Regions from separate parts of the Novacetimonas hansenii genome, predicted to be linked through region 2. Evidence: riboswitches for the same ligand, from Rfam matches in the RefSeq annotation. Region 2 holds a riboswitch; the other holds the start of a gene.
The links. Region 2 has a riboswitch for S-adenosylmethionine ahead of metZ (O-succinylhomoserine sulfhydrylase). Riboswitches for the same ligand answer to the same signal wherever they lie in the genome.
Positions count from the first base shown of each region.

Region 1: another riboswitch for S-adenosylmethionine. It lies ahead of IFJ82_RS03130 (homoserine O-succinyltransferase); the one in region 2 lies ahead of metZ (O-succinylhomoserine sulfhydrylase).

Region 1 covers NZ_CP062147.1:716,481-719,869, forward strand. Annotated here, with positions in the region: gene IFJ82_RS03125 (TOBE domain-containing protein) at 1-3, opposite strand, end outside; gene IFJ82_RS03130 (homoserine O-succinyltransferase) at 562-1,530, opposite strand; SAM-I-IV-variant riboswitch at 1,576-1,684, opposite strand; gene IFJ82_RS03135 (LLM class flavin-dependent oxidoreductase) at 1,929-3,308, opposite strand.
Region 2 covers NZ_CP062147.1:903,835-907,223, reverse strand. Annotated here, with positions in the region: gene IFJ82_RS03880 (PqiC family protein) at 1-49, shown strand, start outside; gene IFJ82_RS03875 (DUF1653 domain-containing protein) at 579-821, opposite strand; gene IFJ82_RS03870 (hypothetical protein) at 911-1,462, shown strand; tRNA gene IFJ82_RS03865 (tRNA-Gly) at 1,493-1,566, opposite strand; SAM riboswitch at 1,712-1,792, shown strand; gene metZ (O-succinylhomoserine sulfhydrylase) at 1,936-3,138, shown strand; gene apaG (Co2+/Mg2+ efflux protein ApaG) at 3,228-3,389, shown strand, end outside.

The DNA of each region.
Region 1 (3,389 bases), 190 kb from region 2:
CATGTGTGAATGCTCCGCTGATGATGTCCGGCCCCTGTTGTATCCACGAATGGTGACATGTGGCAAACCGGCGTGGCATCGCATTTCTGATGCATGTCATGCGGCATAAGGCACCGCCTGAAAACACCCCATTGATAAGGGGATGTTTGAACAGTCAGCACAGGGAATGCCCCGAAATCATAAGGCAGGTTCTGGCGAAGGAGTGTTCCAGACAGCCTCGACAGAACGCCTCCCTGTTAAGAGACTGTTTGAAAAGTCAGGCTAGATAACATATTGAAATTATAAAGGTTTTTGGTGAAGCTTTTTCCAAAAAGCTTCGAAAGACGCCGCCTTTTTGAAAAAAAGGCAGCACCCAAAAACTTTTCTTGTTTTTTTATTAAGTAATTGTTTTTAAATAATCTCTTATGAAAATATAGTTTTATGTTTTTCATGATTGACGCAATGTTGTTGCGTAAAAAACCCCGATCCGACAGCCTGCCTGTGCGACATGGGCAGGGCGGATATTGCCCGGTGCCGCCTGTTTGCAAAAGGGCGCCACCGGGCAATGTGGGGCATGGCCCTTTACGCCGGGCCTGCGGCAATGGCCTGACGGACACGCGCGGGGCTGGCATGGGGGCGGCCGATGCGCGTGATGTCGAATGGCGTGGTCTGGTAAATGCGGTTGATCCAGTTCCCCGCCAGCAGATGCGCATGGCTGCGCCAGCGGTTGATCGGCGCGCGGGTGGGGTCATCTTCGGGGAAGTAATCGTAGGGCACGCCGACATCCATCCCGGCCGCGATATCGCGGAAATATTCATCGGCGAGCGAGGTGGAGTCATATTCCAGATGGTTGAACATGTGCAGCGAATGGTGCGACGGGTCATCAAGCAGGCACAGCCCCGTCTGCGCGCTTTCGGCCAGTACGGCCATGCCGCTGTGGGCGGGGATGTCGGCGCGCCGCACCTCTGTCCAGCGCGAAACCGGGACGCAGACATCATCGGAAAACCCGACCAGATACGGCGATGCAGGCACCAGCACGCGATGGCCGTACACCCCGAACGCCTTTTGCGGCAGGCAGTGTTTGGGCATGCCGTGGAAATGATGCACCGCCGCCTGCGCCGCCCAGCAGATATTGAGACATCGATGCACGTTCGTCTGTGTCCAGTCGAAGACCCGGCGCAGTTCGTCCCAGTATGTGACATCGGAAAATGACAGCCGCTCCACCGGGGCGCCGGTGATGATGAACCCGTCGAAACGTTCGGTGCGCACATCTTCCCACGCGCGATAGAACGACGTCATGTGATCGGCAGAGGTATGGCGTGGGATATGGCCGCCAATCCGCACCAGCGTCAGTTCGACCTGCAACGGCGTTGCGCCAATCAGGCGGGCGATCTGCGTTTCGGTGCAGATCTTGTTGGGCATGAGGTTCAGAAGACCGATCCGCAGCGGGCGCACATCCTGACGGATGGCGTCGGCCTCGCCCATGACCATGACGCCTTCACCCTCCAGCGTGGTGCGGGCGGGCAGGTCGTCGGGAATCTTGATTGGCATTTTACGTCCGTTCTCCAACTTCTTGGTTGGGACAGACGCATGTGGCTTGATCCGTTTGGTTGCCGGGTCCGGCCACATCCTTCCTTGCGGAAGCGCCACCTTGCCCGGAATGGCAGGTTGGCGTTGGGCGTCGCCCCAACTCCTGATGCTGCGATCCTTCTATGCCTGGTCGTGTGGTATTTCAAGCCCGAAAAGCATTCTCCCCACCCTGTGAAGCCGTGACCTGCGGGCGCGCAGGACCCCGGCGGCGGTTGTGTTGGGGAACAACGTGCTGATAAACAAGGTGAAAGCCACCCTCTGCCACCGTGTTTTCAAAAAATCCGCTCCCCCGCCCCGCCCCTTGGGCACGCAGGCCGGGCAGGGCCGGGCAGGGCAGGGCAGGGTAGGGGGCCGTGCAGTCAGTCGTCGGTCTGCACGCGTTCGCGCACGACGCGCCGTGCGGCATGTTCCGCACCCAGCCGGTCGCCACGCCCGAACAGCTTCTGTCGCAATGTGCCGGGAGGGTACGCCGTCCTGTAACGCCCGCGCCGTTGCAGTTCGGGGATGACCAGATCCACGATGTCCTCGAACGTTTCCGGTGCGACGGCATAGGCAAGGTTGAAGCCGTCAATGCCGGTCTGCGCCACCCATGCCTCCATCTGGTCCGCGATTTCGGCGGGGCTGCCCACGATGGTCGGCCCCATTCCGCCGATCGCCGCATGCCGCGCCAGTTCCCCCACCGTCCATACCCGTTCGGGGTCCATGACCGTCAGGCTGTCGATGGCGGAATGGATCGCATCATTGCGGACATGGCGCACGGGCGCATCGAGCGCATATTGCGAAAAATCCACCCCCGTCCATCCCGACAGCAGCGCAAGCGCGCCTTCGGTGCTGATATAGCGCTGGTATTCATTGTATTTGAACACCGCCTCTTCATGCGTGGGCGCGGTAATGACCGTCAGCAGCGCAAAGACCAGCGGTTCCCCCGGTGCCCGCCCGGCGCGCCGGGCGCGTTCGCGGATGCCCGTTGTGGTCTGGCGCACCACCTCGCGCGATGGCCCGGCGATGAAGACGCATTCCGCATGTGTCGCCGCGAATTCCTGCCCCCGTGGCGACGCCCCCGCCTGAAACAGGACCGGCGTGCGCTGTGGCGAGGGTTCGCACAGGTGGATCGCATCGACGCTGAGGTATTTTCCCTCATGCCGGATGCGATGTACCTTGGACGGATCGGTAAAGACACCACTGGCGCGGTCACGCAGCACCGCTCCGTCCTCCCAGCTTCCTTCCCACAGGCCATAGACCGCCTGCATGTATTCATCCGCGATGTCATATCGCGTGTCGTGCCCGTGCTGTCGCGCCTGTCCCGTGCCGCGCGCCGCGCTGTTGAGGTATCCGGTGACGATGTTCCACCCCACCCGCCCGTCCGTCAGGTGATCCAGTGTGGACATCCGCCGTGCGAAGGGGAAGGGATGTTCATAGGACAGCGTGCATGTCACGCCAAAGCCAAGGTTGCGCGTCACCGCCGCCATGGCGGGCACCAGCATTGCCGGGTCATTCACCGGCACCTGCGATGCATTGCGCAACGCCGCGTCGGGCGATGCGCCATACACGTCATAAACACCCAGCACATCAGCCAGAAACAGCGTATCGAACAGCCCGCGTTCAAGCAGCCGCGCAAGCTCGATCCAGTAGGACAGGGTGTTGTACTGTGCGGAACGGTCGCGCGGATGCCGCCACAGGCCGCTGGCCTGATGGGAGACACAGTTCATGTCGAACGCGTTAAGGCGTATTTCCTTCATGTCAGGCCCCCTGTGGCCAAGGATTGGGTCATAAGAGTTTCCGCAATGCCGTGTTCCTTGAAAAACACGGCATATTCATAT
Region 2 (3,389 bases):
GCCGCAGGTCACGACGCCGGTGCCCCATGCGCCCCATACCCATCATTGATGGGGACTGTTTCAAAGGAAAGACCCGGCAACCCATTGGAATAATAATGGTTTTGGGCGAAATTATCCCAGATTAAAGACAACGTCCCGAAACATGTGCCATTTCTTCCCAATGGGTTGCTTTCAAATCGCCTTCTGGAAAAGGTAAAAGTCCCGGGGGATGCTTTTCCCACACAGTACTGCCCGTGTGACGTTTCCAAAAAATCTTTGCCCGGAACACTATAATCCCGTGGGCTGTTAGAGACTGTTTGAAAAGTAAGTCTCAATAACATCCTGAAATCATAAAGGTTTTTGGTGAAGCTTTTTCCAAAAAGCTTCGAAAGACGCCGCTTTTTAAAAAAAAGGCAGCACCCAAAAACTTTTCGTGTTTTTTATCAGTGAGTTGTTTTCAAACGCTCTCTTAACCCTGCGTTGCAAACCGCGCCTGAAGCGGATGCGCCTTCCGCCACCATGGCCTGGCGGCCATCATCGCAGGCGTTTCGAAGCAGCGTCTTTTGACGTTTTGCAGGACAGGATTTCCTGAGAAATATCTATTTCTCAATATTCTGGTGAAGATCACCTTCCCCCAGAGGGGAAAAGCGCGGCGCGCCATCGACCTGTTCCATCCACATATCCAGCGGACGGACCCAGTAATCGCCCCGCGCCTCGCTGCGGTAGGTGACGAGCCATTCTTCCGTCTCGCTGTGGCGACCGACACAGATGACGGTATAAAGCCCGCCCTTGTAATGCCGGTAAGGCCCCGGCCGGGGATGGGAGGGTGCAACCATTTTCATCCTGTCTCCTTCATTGCATCATGAAACGGGCGGTCCATGCCCTTGGCCGGGCTGCCCCTTCATGACCTGAACACGGAGATATCCGCCGCATGTTCCGCCCGTCCAGCCCCTGCCTGCCCCCTTCCGCCCCACGCACCGGCCAGTGGCGTTGCGCATTGCGGGGCCTACGGGCCGTAATGGTGGCGATGGCCGTGTGCCCATGGCCCATCATGGGCGCGCATGCCGGGCCGGATCGCGGGGCGACGGTCATACTGGCACAGCATCCGGGAACGGAACTCGACCGGCAGGCCCATCTGCTGCAGGCACAGGATCTGGGGGATGCACATGCCCGTGGCGAACATCCCGTCGTCCTGACGGCATCGGGCCCCCTGTCGGACCATCCGGGGGACATGGCCCTGTTCGTACAGTTACAATCACCCAGCCTGTGCGGGTCCGCCGGCTGTTCCACGTCCGTTTTCCTGCGCCGGGGCACGCGCTGGACGCAGGTTCTCGATTCGCTCAGCGGTCCGGTAAGGATCATGCCACAGGCACATGGCGGCATGCATGATCTGGTGGTCGATGACGGCGATCGCTGGATCTGGAACGGGACAACCTATGCCGACACGCAGGCGACATCGGCCCCGTCCGCAACGGCGCAATAACGCATAAACAGATTTTATCGGAAGATATCATGGAGCGGGTGAAGGGAATCGAACCCTCGTATGCAGCTTGGGAAGCTGCCGTTCTACCATTGAACTACACCCGCTTGCTGCCCCTCCTATAGCGGAGGGGAAGGCCCAATGCAATCGTTCCCACGGACCTGCGTGCGACAGGGCCGCTGCCCACCCCCGACAGTTGACGAGCGTGGGTACAATCCGCAATAACCATGCCTGTTTCCGCACCCGGCCACGGGGCGGGGCCCTCGTGATTTGATTCGGCCGGCTTGCGGCGAGGTTAAACAGACGCGCTAAAGAGGCCTGATGCCGCCACAAGGCGCTGGTGTCATGGTTTCCACGGTCGGACGATTCATTGCCGAAGGAAGCTCTGTCCCGGATATTCCTGCCCTTTTCTTCCGGTCCGGGCCTTTGCCTTTCGGTGTTTCTGACGATTTTCTGGTTTGGGAATCCTGACGATCATGACTGAGAACTCCACCCCTTCAGAATGGCGCGCAGCCACCCGCCTGCTTCACGCGGGCGAGGAACGCACCCCCTATGGTGAAACGAGCGAGGCGCTGTTCCTGACGTCGGGCTTTGTCTATGACAACGCCGAACAGGCAGAGGCAACCTTTCTTGGGGATGTGGCGCATTACCAGTACAGCCGCATCACCAACCCCACCGTAACCGCGCTGGAACGCCGCCTTGCAGTGCTGGAAGGCGCAGAAGACTGCGTCACCACCTCCACCGGGATGGGGGCGGTCTCCTCCGCGCTGCTGGCACAGGTGCGGGCGGGTGAACGGGTTGTCGCCTCACGCGCGCTGTTTGGGTCATGCCACTGGATCGTTGCCGAACTGCTGCCGCGTTACGGGGTGGAAACGGTATTTGTCGATGGCGCGGACCACGCCGCCTGGGCCGAAGCCCTGTCAAAGCCGACAAGTGCCGTACTGCTCGAAAGCCCGTCGAACCCGATGCTCGACATCGTGGATATCCGCGCCATCTGTAACCTTGCGCACAAGGCCGGGGCGCTGGTGGTGGTCGATAACGTCTTTGCCACCCCGCTCTATCAAAAGCCGCTGGAACTGGGTGCGGATATCGTTGTCTATTCATGCACCAAACATATCGACGGGCAGGGCCGCACCCTGGGTGGCGCGGTGCTGGGGCGCAAGGAATGGCTTGATGACGTGCTGCGCCCGTTCGTGCGCAATACCGGCAATACGCTGTCGCCGTTCAATGCGTGGGTCATGCTCAAGAGCATGGAGACATTGTCGCTGCGCGTTGACGCCATGACGGCAAATGCAGGCAAGGTCGCAGACTTCCTCGCCTCTGCCCCGCAGATCCTGCGGGTGTTCTATCCCGGTCGCACCGATCACCCGCAACACGCACTCGCCATGCAGCAGATGAGCGCGGGTTCCACCCTGGTCGCGTTCGAAGTCGCGGGCGGCAAGGAAGGCGCCTTTGCCTTCATGAACGCGCTGCGCCTGATCAGCATTTCCAACAACCTTGGCGATGCCCGTTCACTGGTGACACATCCCGCCACCACCACGCACATGAAAATCGGGCCAGAGGAACGCGCGCGTCTGGGCATTACCGATGGCGTGATCCGCTTTTCCGTCGGACTGGAAGATGCGGAGGACCTGATTGACGACCTGCGTCGCGGCCTGAGCGCCGTCGCCGCGCGCTGATCCACAGCCCGGAGCACCTTATGGCCAATAAGAACAAGCCGTACCCCCCGCCCCCTGGACATGACCCCGAATCCGCCCTTGCAAGCGCCATCGAGAACACCCCGTGTTACGAGGCACGCACCGGTGACGTGCGGGTGCTGGTGCAGACATTCTGGCTGGATGACCAGTCGGAACCGGAGGAGCGACGGTTTGTCTGGGCCTATCGCATCCGGGTGGAAAACCATGGCGACAGTGCGATCCAGCTTTTGCGG